Regions from separate parts of the Cupriavidus sp. HY129 genome, predicted to be linked through region 2. Evidence: predicted binding sites of a transcription regulator. Region 2 holds the regulator's gene; each other region holds the start of a gene.
What was found. The regulator FNR, encoded in region 2, switches genes on or off when oxygen is low (the NO sensors DNR and NnrR bind a similar motif). The targets are predictions, from matches to a motif close to TTGATNNNNATCAA.

Region 1 (7,608 bases), 1.1 Mb from region 2:
GTCTTTCGGCAGATGAGACCGCTGGTTCTAGATCGGCAACAGGGGGTGGCTGTTGCCCGGCGGCGGGAACATTGCGCTAGGTGGAGCGGCCCAGCACACTGCGAAGATCGAAGTTGCCGGGCTCATCCGGCTGAACGCGTTCCGCGCAGGCGCCAAGGTGGTGCGCCATGCGCGCCTGGGCCAGGGCGGCATCGCCCTGTTCCAGTGCATCGAGGATTTCGTCGTGCTCGTCGAACGAGCAGGCGTTGTGGCCCGGCGACTCCACGCTGGCAATCATCAGCGTGGTGCGCGACACCAGCCGGCGCATCATCGTCACGAGCAACTGGTTGCCGGACAGTTCGGCCAGCGCGGTGTGGAACTCGGCCGAGAGGCGGATCCAGCGCGGGCGCTCATGCGTCAGGAAGGCCTGGCGCTCGTCGTTGACCATCTTGCGCAGCGGGGCGATCACGGTGCGCACGTTGGGCAGGGAGGCGAGCTTCTCGAGCACGGCGCGCTCCAGCATCTGGCGCAGTTCGAACATGTCGTGCGCCTCGTCGGTGGACGGGCTGGCGATAAACGCGCCGCGATTCGGCTCCAGGTCGACCATGCCGTCGGCGGCCAGGCGCGACAGCACCTTGCGTACCGTATGACGGGCCGTGGCATAGATCTCGCAAAGCGAATGCTCGGTCAGCTTGGTCCTGGGAGGCAGCCGGTGCTCCATGATCGCGTCATAGATCTCGTGATACATGCGCTCCTCGACGGAGCCCTTGCGGGCCGGTTTGTTGTCGGTGAGCGCCGGCAGGGCGTCGGTCGCGGCAATAAGCTTGAGATTCTTGGACATCCTGGTCACTCGCAATGCAAGGTGGCGATGGTCGGCGATCGTAGCGAGTGGTTATCAAACCGACATCACGCGCCTTGATACCGATCATGCGGCCGTGCAGATCTAAAAATTGTTGACAATTATTTGGATATGCAAGCACCATTGTCAACAAAACCGCCTCAGGTTTTCGACAACTACGGGTATATACCGAGTTGTCATCAGGATGGCGCGGGCGCATTGTCGCCTCGCACCAATCCAGCGCCGGGATGCGTTGAAACACGTACCGAGCGGGCACCATTCCTCAAAATGGTGCTAGTGAAGGCAGCGGCGCCCCTCACAACCCACACCCCAAAGGAAGAACAGGATGGGACGCTTGACCACTCACGTTCTCGACACGGCAGCCGGGACGCCTGGCGCCGCAATGTCGATCACCCTTCATAAAATTGTCGACAATCGTCGCGAGACCCTGAAGAAGGTCACGACGAATCACGATGGCCGTTGCGACCAGCCGCTGCTGGAAGGCGCCGACCTCGTAGCGGGCGTCTACGAACTCGAGTTCGGCGCCGGCGACTATTTCCGTGCCCAGGGCGTCAAACTGCCCGAACCGGCATTCCTGGACGTGGTGACGCTGCGCTTCGGCATTGCCGATACCGCCGCGCACTACCACGTGCCGCTGCTGGTGTCGCCGTGGTCGTACTCGACCTACCGCGGCAGCTGATCAAGGCGGACGGGAATAAAGGAGACAAGTCATGGAAGGCTATATTCTCGACTGGGCCAATTTGCTCTTGCGTTGGCTCCACGTGATCACGGCGATTGCCTGGATCGGTTCGTCGTTCTACTTCGTCTGGCTGGACAACAGCCTGACGCGCCCCACCGCCAGCGACCTCAAGGACAAGGGTGTTGACGGTGAACTCTGGGCCGTGCACGGCGGCGGCTTCTACAACCCACAGAAGTACCTGACCGCGCCGAAGAGCCTGCCGGAGAACCTGCACTGGTTCTACTGGGAGTCGTATTCGACGTGGATGAGCGGCTTTGCGCTGCTGGTGGTGCTGTATCTGTTCAACGCGAGCACGTTCCTGATCGACAAGAATGTGTACGACATGTCGCCCGGCGCCGCCGTTGGCTTTGCCGTGTCATACCTCGTGCTTGGCTGGGTGGTCTACGACTCGATCTGCCGCATCTTCGGCAAGAGCGACCGTACCGTAGGCATTCTGGTGGCGGTCTATGTGGCAGTCGCGGCGTTTGTGGCGTGCCATATCTTCTCGGGCCGCGCGGCATTCCTGCTGACCGGTGCAATGATCGCGACGATCATGAGTGCCAACGTGCTGTTCTGGATCATCCCGGGCCAGCGCAAGGTAGTGGCGTCGCTGAAGGCCGGCCAGCCGGTGGATCCGATCCACGGCAAGCGCGGCAAGCAGCGTAGCGTTCACAACACGTACTTCACGTTGCCGGTGCTGTTCGCAATGCTGTCGAACCACTACAGCATGACGTACGCGGCCAAGAACAACTGGCTCGTGCTGATCATGGTGATGCTGGCCGGCGTGCTGATTCGCCAGTTCTTCATCCTGAAGCACAAGGGCAAGATCAACTTCGCATGGCCGACGGCCGGCGTGGCCTGCCTGGGCGTGGTGGCGTTCATGATCGCGCCGCAACCGCGTCCGCAAGTTGCCAGCAATGCTGCTGGTGACGCCGCCAATGCCGTGAGCTTCGTGAAGGTCCAGGAAATCATCAACACGCGTTGCGTGCAGTGCCACGCCGAGCAGCCGAAGATGATGCCGACCGCTGCCAAGGGGATCAAGCTGGACTCCGTCGATGGCATCAAGGCACACGCTCAGCTGATCTATCAACAGGCCGTGCAGCAGAAGGCGATGCCGTTGGGCAACGTCACGCAGATCACGGACGATGAACGCGCGCTCCTTGGCCAATGGTTCGAAGGCGGCGCGAAAACCACCAACTGATTTTTGACCGAGCATCGGTGATCGACGGTCCGGAGGCTGCGCAGTTTGCAGCTGGCTGTTCCGGACCGGCGAGGGTTTGAGCGGGGCTTAGGCCCCGTTTTTTTATTTCCGGATCGGAATTGCTTCTCCCCGCGCCCGCTGAGCGGGAGAGGGGAGCCACGATTCTCAGCCGCCGACGTTGAACAGCGCCAGCAGACCCAGCACCAGGAAGATCGCAGCGGCGATCTTGTGCACCAGGGCGATCGGCATCTTGTTGGCGAAACGGTCGCCAAGCAGGACGGCGGGGGCGTTGGCGAGCATCATGCCGAACGTCGTGCCGGCCACCACCGCAATCACTTCGCCATGGAAGCGCGCGGCCAGCGCCACGGTGGCGATCTGCGTCTTGTCGCCCATCTCGGCGAAGAAGAACGCGATGATCGTGGTGCCCAGGATGCCGAGCGCGCCCTTGACGGGTTTGGCTTCCTCAGCGTCGTCGAGCTTGTCTGGAATCAGCATCCAGCCGGCCATCGCAATAAACCCGAGGCCGAGAATCCAGCGCAGCAGGTCTACACCGACCACGCCTGTGATCCAGCCGCCGAGCGCGCCGGCAAAGCCATGGTTGACCAGTGTCGCGATCAGGATTCCCAGAATGATGGGAATTGGCTTGCGGTAGCGAGCAGCCAGGACGAGCGACAGCAACTGCGTCTTGTCGCCCATTTCAGCGAGCGCGACGATGCCTGTGGAGACGAGGAACGATTCCATTTTTTGTCGTTTGAATAACCGGGCCGCAAATGCATCGCGAGATGCCAATGACGCACACCTTTCCCGGCCCGGCCAGAAAGGTGAGGTCATCGGTCTCGCCAGGCACTGGACACAAGGTCCTGGGCTGCGCACGCCATAACCGCCTGCCATGTCGGCATTTGGTCAAGTCTGTTGACGTACGCCCCTGTCTTCCGGGTGCCGCATTGCGCGGCGCGGTGAGATCAGGGCGGCTACTCCCCAATGGAAGGTCGCATTTTAGCGAGACTGGCGACCGAAGTCCACCCGTCTCGCAGTTTCTGTCAATTCAAGGGAATGTCGCTAACGCCGCCATTCCCGATGTGCTCAGACCGGAGTCGGAGCGTTTTCGCTGGTCTGGCGACCGCGGAAATCCGTCCAGCACAGCGCCTTGAAGTCGTAGAGCTTGCAGCGGCGGGCTGTATGGAAATACCAGCGCCACGAGAACTTCTCGATGATGATGCGACCCGGCAGTGCGTGCTCGAGCAGCGCCTGGGCGCGCTTGAGCTGGTACAGCGGGATGCTCATGTCCACGTGGTGGGCCGTGTGCTCCATGATGTGATGCAGGGCCGCGCCGATACCGAAGTTGAAGCGCAGATGCACGGTCGTCGACACGAACGGCTGGGCCTTCGCCCACATGGCCTTGGTGTCGTACCACGCCACGCTGGTATGCGTATGGTGGACGTACAGCACGAAGCCAACGGTGGCGTTCCAGATCAGGAAGGGCAGCACGAAGCCGGTGCCGACCAGCAGCAGCGGGGATTGCCCGGTGGCCACGGCCAGCCAGACCAGCGCGCCGATCCAGAGCGCGCCGAAAGCTGCCACGAGCGCGCAGTCCCACATGAAGATCGGGCGACGGGTCGCCATCTGGCGCTTGCTGGGGAAGAACAGCTTGAACCACCAGATCTCGATCAGGTAGTAAAGGCCGGCGCCAAGGCCGTTGCGGTAGATGCGCTCCAGAATCCGGCGGCTGCGCGGCAGCGCGCGGAATTCCTCGAGCGAGTAGGGCGCCCAGACGAAGTCGAAGCCCTTCAGGTTCGTGTAACCGTGATGGACGACGTTATGGCCGACTTCCCAGAGGCTATAAGGCGTGAGCGACGGCAGGAACGTGAGCCGGCCCAGCCACTTGTTCAGGCCACGATGGTCGGTCAGGCTCTGGTGGCAGGCGTCGTGGCCGATGATGAACAGGCGCGCGATGATCAGTCCGGCCAGCACGCCGAGCCCAACCTTGGCCCACCAGGGTGATGCCAGGACCACGCCGGCCAGTACGGCAGCGAACAGCGCGTAATCGAACGCGAACAGAAGCAGCGCGCGCGCGGTGCTGCGGCCGCCGAGGGGAATCAGCCAGCTGCGGATCGTCTTGCGGTTCGGAAACGGGGCCTCGAAGGCGATTGGCTCCGGCAGGGGGATGTTCTTGGCCGGGCGTTTGGGGCGGTTCGTGCTGTGGTTCGGCGCTTGCGAGATCGCGTCGGCGTCGGCCGGCGAGAGGGTGTCGGATGGGGCAGTCATCAAAGGTCTGGCGAGTCGGTATGCATGTGCGTCTGCCCGGATGGGCGGACTTTATATGCGTGACAGGCTAGAAGGCTTTGATGACCGTTGTGTTGATTATGGTCAATGCTCCGCGAGGGCGGATTCGCATTGAGACCAAAAAAGCACATCGGCGGACCATGTTTGAGTGGAATCGGCCGATCCACACAAATATGCCCCGCCTACGCCCGATCAGGCGGCGACCGGGCTGGTGGCCTCGCCCATGATGTAGACGTTCTCGATGACCCGGTCGTCGCCAAGCATCGCGAACGCGAACAACTGCTCTTCGAGCGTTTCCGAGCGGCTGCTGCGGCGCGAAATCAGCGGCGTGGCGTCCGGGTCCAGCACGACGAAGTCGGCCTCGCAGCCCACCTCGAAGCTGCCGATCCGGTCCTGCCAGCCCAGCGCCTCCGCGGCGGCGCGCGTGGCCAGGTAGAACATGCGCAGCGCTGTCAGGTGGTAGCCGCCCATCCGCGCCACCTTGTGCGCGGCGTTCATGGTGCGGAACATCGAAAACGACGTGCCGCCGCCAACGTCCGTCGCCAGCGTGACGTTCAGGCGATTCGCATCCGATTGGTGGAAGTCGTAGAAGCCGCTGCCCAGGAACAGGTTCGACGTAGGGCAGTGCGCCACGGCCGCGCCGCTGTCTGCCAGACGGCGGCGGTCATCCTGGTCGAGGTAGATCGCGTGGCCGTAGAACGCTCCCGGGCGCAGGAGGTTGTAGCGGTCGTAGACGTCCAGGTAGCTGCGCGCATCGGGGAAAAGCTCGGCCACCCATTTCACCTCGTCGCGGTTTTCCGCCACGTGGGTCTGGATGAAGACGTCGCTGTGGGCTTTCGCCAACTCGCCGCAGGCTTCCAGCTGTGCCTCGGTGGAAGTCGGCGCGAAGCGCGGCGTGATCGCGTAGGCCAGGCGATCGACGTTGTGCCATTTCGAGATCAGGTCGGCCGATTCACGCGCGCCGCTCTCGGCCGTGTCGCGCAGGAAGTCCGGGCAGTTGCGATCCATCAGCACCTTGCCGGTGATCATGCGCATGTGGCGTTGCTGGCTGGCGGCGAACAGTGCGTCGGCCGATGCCGCGTGCACGGTGCTCCAGACCATGGCGGTGGTCGTGCCATTGCGCAGCAGTTCGTCGGTGAAGAAATCGGCGACGGCCCGCGCATAGGCGGGGTCGCTGAAGCGGCGCTCCTCGGGGAACGTGTACGTGTCCAGCCAGTGCAGCAGGCCCGGCGACGGCGACGCGATGATGTCGGTCTGCGGGTAGTGGATGTGCGTGTCGATGAACCCGGGCACGATCAGCTTGCCGCGATGGTCGACGACTTCGGCGCCTTGCGGGATATCGCGTGACAGGTCCGCGTAATTGCCGACTGCGGCGATGCGGCCGGCCTTCACGATCATGACGCCGTCTTCCCAATACTGATAGGCGTCGTCATGAAACTGCGGGTCACGCAGGAAGTGCAGAATGCGGCCGCGGATTGCGCGGGTCACGGCGTTGTCGGCGCCAGATGCAGGGGAAGTCGTCGTCATCTTCATGTCTTCGGGGCGGCCGGTGCCTCGCCCGTTCGGTATTGCAACGGGCGAAGCATCCGGCGTTCTTGAAATGCGCCCGGTCAGGTCGTGGTTGTCACGTTGGCCGTTGCGGGCGGGGATGCGGGCGTGGCCGACCAGAAGTGGTCGACTTCAGCCAGGAATTCGGCCTTCTGCACGTCCGGCAGGAAGGCCGCTTCAAAACTGTTGCGGGCGAGCTTGTGGGCATCGGCCGCATCAAGCGGGAGTGCGTCGAACGATGCCTCCCAGTTCGCGTTCATATAGCCGCCGAAATAGGCGGGGTCGTCCGAATGGAGCGTCACGGCCACACCGGCGTCGAGCAGGCGCTTCATCGGGTGATCGCGCAGGTCGGGATGGACCATCAGCTTCTGGTTCGACAGCGGGCAAACGGTCAGCGCCACGCGTTCACGTGCAAGGCGCTGCACCAGCGCCTCGTCCTCGATCGCGCGCACGCCGTGGTCGATCCGCTCGACCTTGAGGATGTCCAGCGCATCGGTCACGTACTGCGGCGGGCCTTCCTCGCCAGCGTGCGCCACCAGATGCAGGCCGAGTTCCTTCGCGCGGGCAAACACACGCGCGAACTTCTCGGGTGGGTTGCCGCGTTCCGAAGAATCCAGCCCCACGCCGACAAAGCGGTCGCGGTAGGGCAGAGCGGCCTCCAGCGTGGCCAGCGCATCCTCCTCGGACAGGTGGCGCAGGAAGCAGAGGATCATGCTGCTCGAAAAATCGTACTCGGTGCGTGCCTGAGCCAGTGCGTCGGCGATGCCGTCGATCACCGTGCCCATCGGCACGCCACGCGCGGTATGGGTCTGCGGGTCGAAGAAGATCTCGGCATGGCGGACGTTGTCGGCGGCGGCGCGCTTGACGTAGTCCATCGTCATGTCGAAGAAATCTTCTTCGGTCAGCAACACGCTGGCGCCGGCGTAGTAGATGTCCAGAAACGATTGCAGGTCCGTGAAGGCGTACGCGGCGCGTAGCGCTTCCACGTCCGGATAGGCCAGCTTGACGTTGTTGCGCTGG
Region 2 (7,608 bases):
GCCTGTCCTCAGACGGTCTACACAGAGATATTCATGTGGATCGAGCGACATGTCGAAGGGGATCGCATCGCGCGGATCCGACTCGACGGCGATCCCTGGAGCCTGCGCAAGCTGCGAATCAAGGCGACCAAGCATGTGCTCTGGGTGCTGATCGCACTGTGGACGGGCTTCACGTTTATCGGGTATTTCGCACCGATTCGGGAACTTGGTAGCGAGGTCCTGCATTTCACGCTAGGACCCTGGCAGAGCTTCTGGATGCTGTTCTACGCATTTGCGACCTGGGGCAACGCCGGATTCATGCGCGAGCAGGTGTGCAAGTACATGTGCCCCTATGCGCGTTTCCAGAGCGTGATGGTCGACCGCGATACCTATGTCGTGACCTATGACGTGGGTCGTGGGGAGCCGCGTGGTAGCCGTTCCCGCAAGACCGATCGCCATGCGGCTGGTATTGGCGATTGCGTGAATTGCAGTATCTGCGTGCAGGTGTGTCCGACCGGTATCGATATTCGTGATGGCCTCCAGTACGAGTGCATCGGTTGTGGCGCCTGTATCGACGCGTGCAATCTCGTCATGGACAAGATGGAGTACCCGCGCGGCCTGATCCGATACACGTCGGAAAACGCCATGCGCAAGTCCCTGACGACATCCGACGCGCGCAAACGGCTGCTGCGACCACGCACGATCATCTATACGCTGATCTGGCTGGTTCTGGCGGCGGGCTTCGTCGCATCGCTGGCAATGCGGTCGCCGATCAAGGTCGACATCATTCGGGATCGCGGCGCGCTGGGCCGGGAAGTGGAGGGCCGCTGGATCGAGAACGTCTATCGGCTCCAGGTGATCAACACCACGGAAGCGCCGATGCGGATTCGCGTGCAGGCTGAGGGCGACGATCTGACTGGACTGACGGTCGAGTATGACAAGTCCGCCGAGGCCATGCAGCCAACGTCCAACCGGTTGTTGCCGATTCGCATTCGCGTGCCGATCGACGATGCCAAGGAGGGCACGCACAAGATCAACGTAACCGTGACGGCGGAGGGCGAGGACGGCCGAGACGCGCATATCAGGCAATCCACGAGTTTCATTGTTCCCCGCAATCTGTGATGCTGAGGGTGAAATGGCAGCAAACAAGGAGAGCGCAATGACATCCCAACAGTCCAAGCCCTGGTACAGGGAACCGTGGCCGTGGCTTTTGATGAGCGGTCCGTTGCTTGCAATTATTGGCTGCGGCGTGACCATCTGGCTTGCCAACACGCATCCGGATTTGCCGATTTCCGGCGTGGAGCGTCATGGCCTGGTCGTGGAGAAAACGGGGGCGGAGCATGTAGCGTCGCCGGCTGCGAGGCGCCCATGAGACTCCGCTGGCTGATGTGGGTACTTTGGCCGGCGTTTCTGATGGGCGGAGCGGCCACCGCCACCGTGTTTTCGGTCGTTGATCCGGGCGATCTCACGTTCTTCGGGCACCAGGTGGAAGCGTCTCGTGAGGCGGTCTACACGATTGGCTTCCTGGTGGCGTGGTTGTTTTGCGCATTGTCCAGTGGGCTGACGCTCTACACCATGCCAACCAAGCTCGAGGAGACCGACGAACTCGAGTAATGGCTCGAGTGCTGGCAGAAAGCAAAACGGCCGCACCGGGAGATCTGCTCCCGATACGGCCGTTTTCCTGGCCACGATGCCCGTTAGCAGTTTCGGCTATAGACCTGCCTGATGCCTTCCATGTCCACGAGTTTCACGTGTCGTTGGCGAATCTGAATCAGGCCGGCTTCGGCGAATCGAGAAAAGAGCCGACTCACGGTTTCGAGCTTGAGGCCAAGATAGCTGCCGATTTCTTCGCGGCTCATCCGCAGCACGAACTCGCTCGACGAGTAACCGCGCATCGACAGGCGCTCGGACATGTTGACGAGAAATGCTGCCAGGCGCTCTTCGGCACGCATCGAGCCAAGAGTGATCAGCATGATCTGGTCCTGCGAGATTTCCTTGCTCATCAGCCTCAGGAACTGCTGCTGGAGAGAAGGCAACGTGCCGGACAGCGATTGCAGGTCATCGAATCGCACGACGCAGACCTCTGTGTCCTCGAGCGCGGTGGCGTCGGACGCATGCTGCATCTCGCTGAGGCCGTCGAGCCCGACGACCTCACCGGGCAAATGGAAGCCGGTGATTTGCGTGCGTCCGTCCTCCATGGTCACGTGGGTCTTCAATGTGCCAAAGCGGATCGCATAGACTGCGGTAAGTGGTTCGCCCATGCGATAGAGCGTTTCGCCCTTGTGAACACGAACGCGTTCCTGTACGAGCGTGTCCATCTTTGCGAGGTCCTGTTGCGACATGCCCACGGGAAGGCAAAGCTGGCCCATGGCGCAAGTGGAGCAACGCGGAGACATCTCGGTGACGGGAATGGAGGTAAGCAATTGATGGTGCTCGCATGAATGCGCTTGCGATGGAGGCGCGATGCAGGCATTTTACAGCGTGATGTGACGCAGAAGCGAGGAACAGTTGCCATTTGGTGTGCTTTTCAGTGTCTTTACACTTGCGTTGCTTGGTGGCGTGCATTGCGCCGCCATGTGCGGAGGAATTGCCATTGCCGTCGAGCAACGGCAATCCGGGGGGGCTGTTGCGGTCGTTAGCCTCGTGCATCGCTCGCGATTTCACTGGTGGCTGGAACTGCTGGTCATGCACGCCGGGCGTCTCACGACCTATGTGCTGCTTGGGGCGCTGATGGGAGCGGTGGGTGCGACAGTCTGGAAGCAGGACTACCTTCCAGTGCAGCGCTGGCTCTATGGCGCGGGCAGCCTGTTACTGGTTCTGACCGGGGTGTGGTTGTTGCGGGGCCGCGTCATGCGTGCAGCATGGCTCGAACGGCTGGCGGCGCGGGCTGCCTCGTATGTCGTCCGGGGCGTCGCGTCGCTGGGCATGCAGATGCCGCTTCGCTTGCGTCGGCACGCGCCCATCATGCGGCGCTATGGGATGGGGTTGGCCTGGGGGCTGGTGCCCTGTGGTATGGTGTATGGCGCACTTGCGCTGGCCTTGTTGGCTGGAAATGCGCCATCTGGAGCACTTGTCATGGCGGCCTTTGGCATTGGGACGCTGCCCAACCTGCTGGTGATCTCGGGTTTGTCGGGCTACCTGCGGCAACTGTCGCGCCGCCCCGGCGTTCGAGTGGGCGCCGCGCTTGTTGTGATCGGTTTTGGGGCGCTGGGTGTCGCACGCGCCGTCTGGCTGCCCGATACGCTGGCCAATCACGGCTTCTGCGTCGTGTTCTAGACTTTTTTGCTGGTTGCAGGGCGGGGCTGGAATGCCATACAATCGCGAAAACCACGGTATCGCGCTCCGATGCGCTCGTGGCGTCGCCGGGGCTGCATTCCCGATCTGGGATGTGTGCCCAGGGGGTCTGGGCAGGTCTGGCTTGCCGGGATCGTCCCCACAGTTCATCCGGTTCACAAGATCTGGTTCCAAAGTCCGATGGGGCTGTGTGGAGAGGTGGCGCTGGTGCCAGGCGAAGTTGCCTGGGCCGATATCGATTGTTTCTTGCCGCCTTGGCGATCTGATTGTCCAGGTGAATGTCCACCCCAAAAGGGAGAGGGTGCGACGCAAGAGGTCCGTTGACTGGCGTAGTCTGTCAGCCCCGGACGATCTCCTGCCGGAACGACCCGGCAATTCGATGCAAAGAAAATGAGGTGCACGGCTCCGCTGCGAAAAGCTGCGAGTTGGCTGCGCGATGAGATGGCGGTGGCTCAGGCCTCGCTGTATCTGCAATCTCCAGTGCTTCAGGATTCGTCCAGAAGCAGGTGCAAAGACAGGCTGCACACAATCACATGAATACCCAAGAGGCGAAGATCGTCCTCGAGACCGCGCTGATCTGTGCGCAGGAGCCATTGCGCGTTGGTGATCTGCGACGGTTGTTCGCCGACGACGTCGGTGCCGACACCATCCGGGTTCTGCTCGAAGAGCTGCGCAACGACTGGCAGCAGCGCGGGGTGGAGCTCGTGGCCCTGGCCAGCGGCTGGCGGTTCCAGAGCCGCCCCGAGATGCGCGAGTTTCTTGATCGGCTCAACCCGGAGAAGCCGCCGAAGTACTCGCGTGCCGTGATGGAAACGCTAGCGATCATCGCGTATCGCCAGCCGGTGACGCGCGGTGACATCGAAGAGATCCGGGGCGTAACGGTCAGCACGGAGGTGGTCAAGAAGCTTGAGGACCGGGACTGGATCGAAGTCATCGGTCACCGGGACGTGCCTGGTCGCCCCGCGTTGTATGCAACGACCAAGGCATTCCTGGATGATCTTGGTCTGCGCTCGCTGGATGAGTTGCCGCCGCTCGAGGATGCCCAGGCCCAGGCTCAGGCGGCTCTGCTGGATCAGCAGGCCATCGATTTCGAAGCGGTCGCGACGGCGAATCCGCCTGCTGGTGACGAGGAGGCCTTTTCGGAGGCCACCGTAGAAGTGGCTGAGACGGGTGAGCCGGCAGTTGAGCAGTTGTCGGTCGAGCCGCAATCCGAAGATCTGTCCGGTGGCGCGAGCGATGCCGCCGGCAATGAAAACGAACAGAACGACAGCGTCGCGCAGTTGCCCGAGGGTGATGGGCAAGGCGATGACGCGCCGGTGGCTCTGGCCAACGGATTCCATGTGGACACAGAGTCTTCCTCGCAGGAAGACGCCGCAGTTCCGGCCCCCGACGGTGATATGCCGCTGGCGACCGAGGACGACGACGAGCGCGTGTCCAACTGAACAACATGCAACATCGATAGTGAATACTTTGTCTGATTCCGCTGAGCAAGACGTCCGCCAGCCGGACGTGCCGGGCGACACCGGCGCTGCCCCCGAGGGTAACGGCGCCGAAGGCGCGCCCCGCCGCAAGGGGCTGCGCCGCGGCCTGCGCAATCTAGTGGCTTCCCGTCGCCAGTCGGCGCAGGACCGCGATGGCCGGGAAACGGGGCGCGACGATGCCGAGCCCTCGTCGTCTGGCGAAGGCGGCGATGCTTCGCCGGCCGCTGCCCCCGCGCGTGGCCGCGGGCGTCGCAAGCCGGCGCCGGCCGCCGATACGCAAGCAGTTGCCGGTGCCGAGGAGGCAGGTGGCGACGCGCAGCCGCGATCGGATCAGTCCGCGCAAGGGGCTCGCAAGCGCCGTCAGCAGCCGCAACGCAAGGCTGCGCTGGTAGATGGCGACAACAAGCCAGCCTCGCAACAGCCGGGTCGCCGTAACAAGGGCGGTCAGCGCAAGGGTCAACAGCCTGGTGGCAAGCCGGGTGCTGACAGGGGCGACCAGCGTGTCGAGCAGCGCCAGGGCGACAAGCCCGGTCGGCAAGCCGGCAAGGGCGGCGCGAAGCCTGCTGCCGGTGGCGAGGATCTGTTCCGCTTCGTGATTTCCGAGCAGTTCGATCAGGAAGACACGATCGTGCCGCGCACCAAGGCCAAGCCGGTGCGCGAACTGTCCGCTGACGACGACGCGCCCAAGCTGCACAAAGTCCTGGCGGAGGGTGGACTTGGCTCGCGCCGCGAGATGGAAGAGCTGATCCTGCAGGGGCGTGTGTCGGTCAATGGTCTGCCTGCCCACATCGGCCAGCGTATTCTGCCGACCGACCAGGTCCGCGTGAACGGCAAGCTGATTCACCGCAAGGTGACGACCAAGCCTCCACGCGTGCTGCTCTATCACAAGCCTTCCGGTGAGATCGTCAGCCAGTCGGATCCGGAAGGCCGTCCGACCGTTTTCGATAGCCTGCCGCGCATCAAGAACGGCAAGTGGGTCGCGGTCGGCCGCCTCGACTTCAATACCGAAGGGCTGTTGATTTTCACCACGTCGGGCGATATTGCGAACCGTTTCATGCACCCGCGCTATGGCGTGGAGCGCGAATACGCAGTGCGCACGCTGGGCGAACTGGCCGAAGCCGATCGTCAGCGACTGCTGCATGGCATTCAGCTCGATGATGGCGAGGCAAACTTCCTGCGGATCGCCGATGGCGGTGGCGAGGGTGTGAACCAGTGGTATCACGTGGCGCTGACCGAAGGCCGTAACCGCGAAGTGCGTCGCATGTTCGAGGCCGTTGGTCTGACCGTGTCGCGCCTGATCCGCACGCGTTATGGTCAGTTCCTGCTGCCGCGCGGCTTGAAGCGCGGTCGCTGGCAAGAGTTGGATCCGACGGATGTGCGCGGCCTGATGGCCAACATTGGACTGAAGGCGCCGTCCAAGGAAGCCCAGAGCGGCGGCAAGGGTGTGACGAAGGTTGGCGGCCGCAAGCAGCGCGAAGAAGCAGCGCTGGCGGGCATGCCGATGCACACCGGCATGGATGGTCTGCCGCGCTACGAGAAGAGCGGTGGCCGGGGTGGTAATGCCGGGGGTGCGGGCCGTGGGCAGCCTGACCCGATGCAGACCTCGATGGGATACATTCCGTCCGGCCCTGCGCCGCTGACATCGCACACGACCAAGTTTGGCGGCGGGATGGGCGGTGGCCTGCGAGGCCCCGGCGCCGGTGGTGGTCGCGGCGGGCGGGGTGGCAAGGCCGGAAACGCTGGCAATGCGGGCAACGCAGGTGGCAATCGCCAGCGTCGCGGCGGCGGCGAGGTCAATGGAAATGTGATGCCAAAGGCCGCCAAGGGTGCGGGAGGCGGTAGTCGCCGTCCGCGCGGCCGAGGTCAGCGTTGATTGACGGATCGGGCGGTGCCGGCAATGGTCGGCAATCGCCCTGATCCGGAGCGGAACCTCGGAGGCTTTTGCCTTTTGGACATAATCCGCGTATAATCAAAGTCTATTCAAAAGTATCATCCTCGGCGAGGATGGGCGAATGATGGGCATTGCGCCCATTTTTTTTTGGTTCGCCCGTTTGTACTTGCGGCTGGTTTTCGTCACATGGCGGGCCGGCAGGATGATTGGGCAGGCAGGACGGTTTGCAGGTCGCGTCGAGCATCAATTCCGAGCGTATTGCGTTGTCCGGTGTCTGCCACAGTATTGAAGGCCACTACTCGGGATTACAGTGCATCTGGCAGATTTGATCGAAACCACCCTTATCGGCATGGGCTACGAGTTGGTTGAGCTTGAGCGTGCCCCGGCCGGACTTCTGCGTGTCTACATCGATCAGCCTGAAACTGGCATCGTCATTGAGGATTGCGAGAAAGTCAGTCGCCAGCTCACTCACGTGCTCACTGTGGAGAACGTTGATTACGAGCGCCTCGAAGTGTCGTCGCCAGGCCTGGACCGGCCGCTGAAGAAGTTGGCCGATTACGTTCGCTTTGCCGGTGCTGAGGTCAGGGTTACGCTGCGCCTGCCGGTCAATGGCCAGAAGAATTTCGTGGGCATCCTGTGTGAACCCGCAGGAGACGCTGGGGCCGAGAAGATCGGCCTGGAGTTCGAAGGCAAGGACGGTCCGGCACTGCTGGAATTCGCCATATCCGATGTCGATCGCGCACGTTTGGTGCCGGTGATCGACTTCAAGGGAAATCAAAGAAAAGGGAACAAGCAATGAGCCGCGAAGTTCTGTTGCTCGTCGATGCGCTAGCTCGCGAAAAGAACGTCGACAAGGATGTGGTTTTCGGTGCACTGGAGGCGGCTCTCGCCTCTGCCACCAAGAAACGTTTCGAGGAGGACGTGGATATTCGCGTCCATATCGACCGCGAATCCGGTGAGCAC
Region 3 (7,608 bases), on a different replicon from region 2:
CGAGCGTATAGATACCCCGGTACTCGGGCATCGTGACATCCCAATGCAGCGAATGCTCGATGCGCTGGCGCAGCGCATCGGCGGCACTGGGCTCGCCGTGCACGATGAACGTCTGCCGTGGCGGCGTCCCGATGGCACTCATCCAGTCCATCAGCCCATCCGCATCGGCATGTGCCGAGAAATGGCGAATCTGTTCGACTGAAGCACGCAGTTCGACTTCGCGCCCGTGCATCCGCAACGTGCGCTGGCCGGACGCCAGCGTCGCACCCCGCGTTCCGGCCGCCTGGAACCCCACCAGCAGGAAAGTGCTGCGTGGGTCCTGCCCGAACGATTCGAGGTGATGCACCACGCGCCCGCCCGTCAGCATTCCGCTACCAGCCAGGATGATCTTCGGCTGATCCACCCGGTTGATGCGGATCGACTCCTCCATGCTTCGGGTTGGAATCGCCACCGAACAGGCAGCCGCGCACGTTTCGGGGTCGATGCGCAGTTCGTCCGAGTGCTCGGAGAGAATCCGCGTGGCTTCGATGGCCATCGGGCTGTTCAGGTAGATGGGCACATCGGGAAAGCGCCGTCGCTGGCGCAGCCGGTAGAGGCAATACAGCAGCAACTGGGCACGCCCAACCGCAAAGACGGGAATGATCACGCTGCCGCCCCGGGCAACGGTCTTGCGAATGATATCGGCCAGCAGCTCGATGGGATCGCCTTCCGGATGCAGGCGGTCACCGTAAGTCGATTCCACTATAAGGTAATCCGCCGCGGTGGGTGGCTCCGGCGGCCGCATCAGCATGTCATCTTGCGGGCCGAGGTCGCCGGAGAACAGGATGCGCCGGCCCTTGGCATGGATCGTCACGCTGGACGAGCCAAGAATATGGCCCGCGCGATGAAACTCCGCTTCCACACCGCGTGCGATTGTCACCCGCTTGCTATAAGGCGCGGGCTTCAGATGCTCCAGCGCATGCATGGCATCCGCCACGGTATAGAGCGGCAGCGCCGGTTGATGACGCGAATACCCCTTGCGATTGGCATAGTTGGCGTCTTCTTCCGCCAGATGGGCGCTGTCCGGCAGCAGCAGGCCGCAAAGCTCCGCGGTTCCCGTCGTGCAGTGCACGCGCCCCTTGTAACCGCGCTTCACCAACAAGGGCAGATAGCCGCTGTGGTCGATATGCGCGTGTGTCAGCACCACGGCATCGAGACTGCCCGGGCTGATCGGAAAGCGATCCCAGTTACGCAGCCGCAGGGCCTTGTAGCCCTGAAACAGTCCGCAGTCGATCAGAACCCGCGCTTCTCCGGTGTCTAGCAGAAAGCGCGAACCGGTCACGGTGTCCGTAGCCCCAAGGAACTGGATGTGCATGGTCTGTGATGTTGGTGTTGGCGTCGTCAGTAGCGGTGTTGTCAATATCGCCAGATCCTGTCACTGGCTTTGGAGCGATGGCAGAACAGTACGTGTCACGCGCTTCAATGCGACATCAGCAGTGGCACCGGTGCGTTGCGCAGCAGCGTGCGCGTGGTTCCGCCCATGACGAGTTCGCCGAGCCGTGAGTGGCCGTAGCCGCCGCTCACCAGCAGATCGGCTGCCTCGTTGCGCGTCACGCGCATCAGGCTGTCGGCTGGCGATGCGCCCTCGTCGATACGCAGCGAAGCGCTGACGCCGTGATCGGCCAGCCAGCGCACGGCCTCGGCCGCGCCATGCTCGTTCGGCCCCGCGCCGCTGAGCACCACCTGCAGGATCACACGCGATGCCAAAGCCAGTAGCGGCAACGCATCCCTCATGGCGCGCGCAGCTTCGCGCCGGCCGTCCCAGGCCACCACGACGGTGCCGCCCGGCACCAGGCTGACGTCGGGGGGTATTACCAGAATCGGGCGGCCAGAGTTCAACAGCACATACTCGGCGGAAGTGGCCATCAGCGCCGGCGTATCGTGCGCCAGCGACGGTGGCGCCGGCAAAATCAGATCGCTGCTGACACCGCGCGAGGTCAACGCCCAGCCCGCCTCCTGCTCGACCACCACGTGTGAAATCTCGATGCCCCGCCCACGTCGCGCCACTGCCGCATCGAGCGCGGCGGCATCGGCCTGTTTCAGGTTGCGCAGCATGTCGGCGCGCATCTGCTGATAACGCGCGGTCTCCTCACCGGCGCTCCGGAATGGATCCAGCAAGGTGCCAGTAGCGGTCAGTCCGATGACGCGGGCGGTGAATAGCGACGCCAACGTCAGCGCGGCATCCAGACGCGCATCGCGCGCCGGATCAGCGGCAAGATCGACGAGAATGGTCTTGAAATCCATGGGGGCTCCAGGCAAGGGGGCGATCGGGCGGCAAGAATGGATACCGTCTTGTGCACTTTAATCGTCAAAGATGCTCCGCGCTTGCCTCAAGTCAAATACATGACAGCCGGGAAACCAAACATTGTCGGTAGAAGCCGCGGCAATCAACCTCCTGAAGGAGGACTCAGTCGAAGGCGATCTACCTTGCCTCGACTATCGGGAGCACCTGTGCCGCACGTAGGTAATGTCTGGCCTGTCAGGTTAACCTGACAAGTGCACTCCAGACCCTGACACAGGTATCAGCCGACGCTGATTTCAGCCTTTCCGATCACAAGGCATACTTCCGCGCAGATGGGGAGTTATTCAGATCAAAGAACCTTGATTTGGCGGTGAACGCCTGACGACCCCAGGGGAGAGCATCATGTATGAAGTGGTAGAGGGGTCGAGCGTCGAAGCAGGAATGGATGGGGAATGCACCGGACATGCGCACGCGCCGGGCACGGCGCGGCATTTCCAGGCGCGCTGCATGGATTGCGGCCTGCGCCGCCTCTGCATCGCATCGTCTCTCGAACCGGAGGAGCTTCCGCAACTGGAAGCCGTGGTCAGCCACTGGCGCATGGTGCATCGTGGCGAATACCTGTACCGCTCCGGCGACAAGTTCCAGAACCTCTACACCGTCCGCTCGGGATCGCTGAAGACCGTGGCCTCCCACGCCGGCGGCCATGAGCACGTGACCGGTTTCTTCCTGCCGGGAGAAACGGTCGGCCTTGGCGCGATTGGCGAAGGCGAGTATGACTGCGACGCGATCGCGCTCGAAGACAGTGCAGTCTGCGTGCTGCCGTTCTCACCGCTCGAAGGACTCTGCCGCGACGTCAAGAGCGTGCAACAGCATTTCCATCGGATGCTGAGCCGCGAGATCCTGCGCGAGTCCAAGCAGATGATCCTGCTGTCGGGCATGACTTCGGAACAGCGTGTAGCAGCATTCCTGATCAACGTGTCGTGCCGCCTGCAGGAACGCGGCTATGCTTCGCGCGACTTCACGCTGCGCATGACCCGCGAGGAAATCGGCAGCTACCTCGGCATCAAGCTCGAAACGGTCAGCCGCACGTTCTCCCGGTTCCAGCGCGAAGGGCTGATCCGCGTGGATGGCAAGCGCATCGAACTGTTCGATATCGAGGCGCTCGCGGCCATCTGAGCCGCTGACACCGGCGCCCGCTACTCACGGGCCTCCCGCCGCACCGCCTGCGGCGGCACGCCGAACCCCCGCAGGAATGCCTCGCGCATATGGCGCCGGTCTCGAAAGCCGGCTTCCCGCGCCACGACTTCCAGCGGGTGGCGACTCTGTTCGATCATGAGTCGCGCCGCTTCCAATCTCAGATTCTCGATCGCCTTGGCCGGCGACTGCCCGGTCTCCGCGGTGAATACGCGGCTGAACTGGCGTGGGCTCAGATGCACCGTCTCCGCCAGTTCCTCCACCGTCAGTGCCTGGCTCAGATTCTTGCGCGCGTAATCCAGCGCATTCTGGATACGGTCGGATTTCGGCGCCATATCCAGTAGCTCCGAGTGCTGCGACTGTCCGCCCGAGCGCCGCTGGTGCATCACCAGCTTGTGGGCGACCGATCGCGCGATATCCGCGCCCAGATCCTTTTCGACCATCGCAAGCGCCAGATCCAGGCCGGCCGTCATGCCCGCCGACGTCCAGATCGCGCCATCGACGATGTAGATGCGATCGTCCTCCACCTTGATGTCCGGATGGAGCCGTTGCATGTCGCGCGCGAAGGCCCAGTGCGTGGTCGCGCGTCGGCCATCGAGCAGACCGGCTTCCGCCAGGATGAACGCCCCCGTGCAGATCGACGCCGTCCGGCGCGCACGCGGCACCGCCTTGCTCACGAACGCCAGTACCGGTGCGGGTGTTGGCTGCGCGACTGGGTCGCCAACGCCGGCCAGCACCCAGGTATCCACCGCCACGCGCGTGCTTGCCGCGTGCGTCTCTACCGTCATCCCCAGCGAAGAGACTACCGGCCCACCGTCGATCGAGAAATTCCTGATGCGGTAAAAGGGCTCGCCGGCCACAAGATTCGCGTACTCGAAGACGCTCTGCGTCGCCAGCGCCATCACCTGAAAACCGTCCGTCAGCAGGAAGCCGATGTTGTGCATGATTGGCCTCGTTGGGCTTATGTCCTAAAACATGACCATAATCGTCATTTCTGCCATCGTCAAGCCGCCTTACGATGCAACGCATGGATTCGACGCATCCCGATTTTCGGATCCCCATCGCAACGACATCGCAAGGAGAACACCATGACGCAAATCCATCTCGGCACGGCCCTGATTACCGGCGCATCCTCGGGCATCGGCGCCATCTACGCGGACCGCCTGGCACGGCGCGGCTATGACCTGATCCTCGTCGCCCGCAATCGCGACAAGCTCGATGCCCTGGCGCGGCGCATCACTGACGAGACGCAGCGCGTGGTCGAAGTCTTCCCGGCCGATCTCAACGACCGCCAATCGCTCGCGCGGGTGGAGGAAAAGCTGCGGCAGGACGCCAGCATCACGCTGCTGGTCAACAACGCAGGCGTCGGCACGCACACGCCGCTGCTCGACAGCAACGTCGATGCCATGAGCCGGATGATCGACCTCAACGTCACCGCGCTGACGCGCCTGACCTATGCCGCCGTGCCGGGCTTCGTTGCGCGCGGCCGTGGCGCGATCATCAACATTTCGTCGATCGTCGGCATCGCGCCCGAAATCCTGAACGGGGTGTACGGCGGCAGCAAGGCGTTCGTACTGGCATTCAGCCAGTCGCTGCACCACGAACTCGCGGCCAAGGGGCTGCGCGTGCAGGCAGTACTGCCGGGGGCGACCGCCACGGACTTCTGGGAAACCGGTGGCCTGCCGATCGAACATCTCGACAAGGCGATCGTCATGCCGGCCGAAGCGATGGTCGATGCGGCACTGGTAGGCTTCGACCGCGGCGAGCTGGTGACGATTCCACCGCTGCACGCGATCGAGCAATGGAATGCATATGAAGGCGCGCGCCAGGCGATGGCGGGCCAGCTATCGACCAACACTCCGGCGCCCCGGTACGCGACGGGACGCTGAGAGGCGGAAGGTAAAGGGTGGGAGGCCCGGGAATTACTGGGTCTCGCCCCGCTCCTTGGCATCTGCGCGGGCCAGCATCGCTTCGCCGAGCATCGTGCTGCCCTGCTCGGCCAGCGCCGTGCCGGCGCCACGGATGTCGCGCACTTCCTTGTTCTGGCTCAGCTTCAACTTGCCTTCCAGGCGCGTGATCTCAATTTCGATGCCGACAATCGCCTTGAGCATCGTGTCGACAAAATCCGACGGGGCGTCGGACATCTTCCACGGCCTGGGTTGCGTGGCTTCGTGCGTGCGAGTCAGATGGGCTACCACACCGCGCACGAAGCGCTCATCGTCGCGAATCGTGATGCGACCGTGCGCGTGCACGACCATGTAGTTCCACGTGGGCACCTGCTTATGGGCCTCGTGCTTGCTCGGATACCAGTTCGGCGAGATATACGCATCAGCGGCACGGAAAATCACCAGTACCTCATCACCGTTCGCCACGTCCTGCCAGACCGGGTTGGCGCGGGCAACGTGAGCCTTCAGCATCCCATTCGGCCCTTGCGAGGGCTCGAGATGGAAGGGAATGTGGTTCGCATCCAGACCGTTCCTGCCATGCGTGACCAGCGTGCCAAACGGATACGCGGTCATCAACGCATGGAGAGCCTCGGGGCGCGATTCTTCGAAATGGGCAGGGACGTACATGAGCGTGCGGGGCGTGGGTGTGTTGGGTTCGGAATGCAAGCATTGTCATCGGAAACTGGAGCCGAGTGTAGCCGCAGTTTGCGGTTATCGCCCACACGCTGATGGAGAACTGTAGGCTCAGCGGCATCGAACCCACCGAACCAGAGGGTGATCAAGCGGTTGCTTGATTTTCGGCTGGGGTCCCCGCCAGTTGTGCTACGCGGTCATAAGGGCCAACTGAGAGTGCTTGGACTGCACATCCAGCCCGAAGCTGCGTCCTATGCCTTGCCGCGCCGCGGCGACGCATCGGCTGGATATCCCAGCAGCCGGCGCAGTTGCAGCGCCGTATCCTCGGCTGCCGATATCGGGAGCAGCGGCACGCCAATGCCGTTGTGCCACTCGACCAGCGACGCATTGTGATCGTCCGCGAAGCGGTGAATCGCGCTCCGGAGCGTCTCCCGGCCAAAGCCGAGTTCCACCTGCAGTTCACCGTCGCTGACCACGAGGTGACCGGAATCGGGCAGGTTCAGCAGGAACGGGTCATAGACCAGCACCGACAGCATGTCGTTGCGACGGCGCAGTTCGAGCATCAGGTCGCGGGTCTGCGCATCGTTGCCGCTGAAGTCGCTGATGACGATGACCAGATAGTCGCGACGGGCCAGTTGCAGCGCGTGCTGCAGCGCCGCGTTCAACTGGCTGGCGCCCTGGCTGGCCGGGGCGTCCGCGCGCAGCGCCTGATTGTGGCGCGCCAGTTCGCCAAGCAGGTGGAGCACGCCGTGCTGGCTGCGCTGCGGCGCCAGCGCGGTCACCTCCTTGTCGCCAAAGACGACGCCGCCCACGCGGTCCCCCTCCACCACCATTCGCCACGTGGCCAGCGCCGCCACCTCCGCCGCCGCCACCGATTTCATCGCGCGGCGGCTGCCGAAGAACATGTTGATGCGCTGATCCACCACCACCAGCGCCGGGCGCTCCTTTTCCTCGGCATAGACCCGCACGTGCGGCTTGCCGGTTCGCGCCGTCACGCGCCAGTCCATCGTCCGAACGTCGTCCCCGGGCAGGTAGGGGCGCAATTCCTCGAAGGCCAGCCCACGGCCCCGCACACGTGACCCATGGCGCCCCGACAGCAGGCTGTGCACGGGCTGGCGCGACAGAAAATGGAAGTCCCGCGCAGCAGCTTCGAGCGCGGCCAGCGATGCGGTGTCGACATTGACACCGGGCGTGGCGCTGGACGGGAGCGTCTTGTGCTGGGGCGAGCGGCCGAGTGCGGCGGTATCGGATTTCATGACGAAGCCGGATGGCCTCAGGCCACCGCGACGCGCTGCACCAGGCGGTCGATGACCGCGTTGGCGCTAACCCCCGCCGCGTGGGCGTCGTACGAGAGGATCAGCCGGTGCCGGAACACGTCGTGCACCACCGCCTGCACGTCCTCGGGAGTGACGTAGTCGCGCCCACGCAGCCAGGCGATCGCCCGCGCTACCTTGTCGAGACCGATCGAACCACGGGGGCTCACGCCCACCTCGATCCAGCGTTTCAGATCGTCGTCGAGACGCGCGGGATCGCGCGTGGCCTGCACAAGCGCGA

Region 1: the regulator FNR is predicted to act here: its motif matches at 5,115-5,128, upstream of K6G35_RS04420 (fatty acid desaturase).
Region 3: the regulator FNR is predicted to act here: its motif matches at 2,365-2,378, upstream of K6G35_RS26395 (universal stress protein).

What each region holds. Positions count from the first base shown of each region.
Region 1 is NZ_CP083254.1:949,162-956,769, forward strand. Features, by position in the region: gene K6G35_RS04400 (GntR family transcriptional regulator) at 77-820, opposite strand; gene uraH (hydroxyisourate hydrolase) at 1,164-1,517, shown strand; gene K6G35_RS04410 (urate hydroxylase PuuD) at 1,549-2,757, shown strand; gene K6G35_RS04415 (TMEM165/GDT1 family protein) at 2,923-3,498, opposite strand; yybP-ykoY riboswitch at 3,527-3,749, opposite strand; gene K6G35_RS04420 (fatty acid desaturase) at 3,841-5,022, opposite strand; gene guaD (guanine deaminase) at 5,233-6,567, opposite strand; gene K6G35_RS04430 (adenosine deaminase) at 6,651-7,608, opposite strand, start outside.
Region 2 is NZ_CP083254.1:2,047,328-2,054,935, reverse strand. Features, by position in the region: gene ccoG (cytochrome c oxidase accessory protein CcoG) at 1-1,101, shown strand, start outside; gene K6G35_RS09290 (hypothetical protein) at 1,115-1,351, shown strand; gene K6G35_RS09285 (hypothetical protein) at 1,348-1,593, shown strand; gene fnr (fumarate/nitrate reduction transcriptional regulator Fnr) at 1,677-2,402, opposite strand; gene K6G35_RS09275 (sulfite exporter TauE/SafE family protein) at 2,488-3,255, shown strand; gene scpB (SMC-Scp complex subunit ScpB) at 3,807-4,715, shown strand; gene rluB (23S rRNA pseudouridine(2605) synthase RluB) at 4,744-6,627, shown strand; gene rimP (ribosome maturation factor RimP) at 6,956-7,444, shown strand; gene nusA (transcription termination factor NusA) at 7,441-7,608, shown strand, end outside.
Region 3 is NZ_CP083255.1:2,250,358-2,257,965, forward strand. Features, by position in the region: gene K6G35_RS26390 (MBL fold metallo-hydrolase RNA specificity domain-containing protein) at 1-1,354, opposite strand, end outside; gene K6G35_RS26395 (universal stress protein) at 1,459-2,283, opposite strand; gene K6G35_RS26400 (helix-turn-helix domain-containing protein) at 2,684-3,457, shown strand; gene K6G35_RS26405 (GlxA family transcriptional regulator) at 3,478-4,419, opposite strand; gene K6G35_RS26410 (SDR family NAD(P)-dependent oxidoreductase) at 4,564-5,364, shown strand; gene K6G35_RS26415 (FMN-binding negative transcriptional regulator) at 5,398-6,048, opposite strand; gene K6G35_RS26420 (DUF58 domain-containing protein) at 6,306-7,310, opposite strand; gene K6G35_RS26425 (AAA family ATPase) at 7,328-7,608, opposite strand, start outside.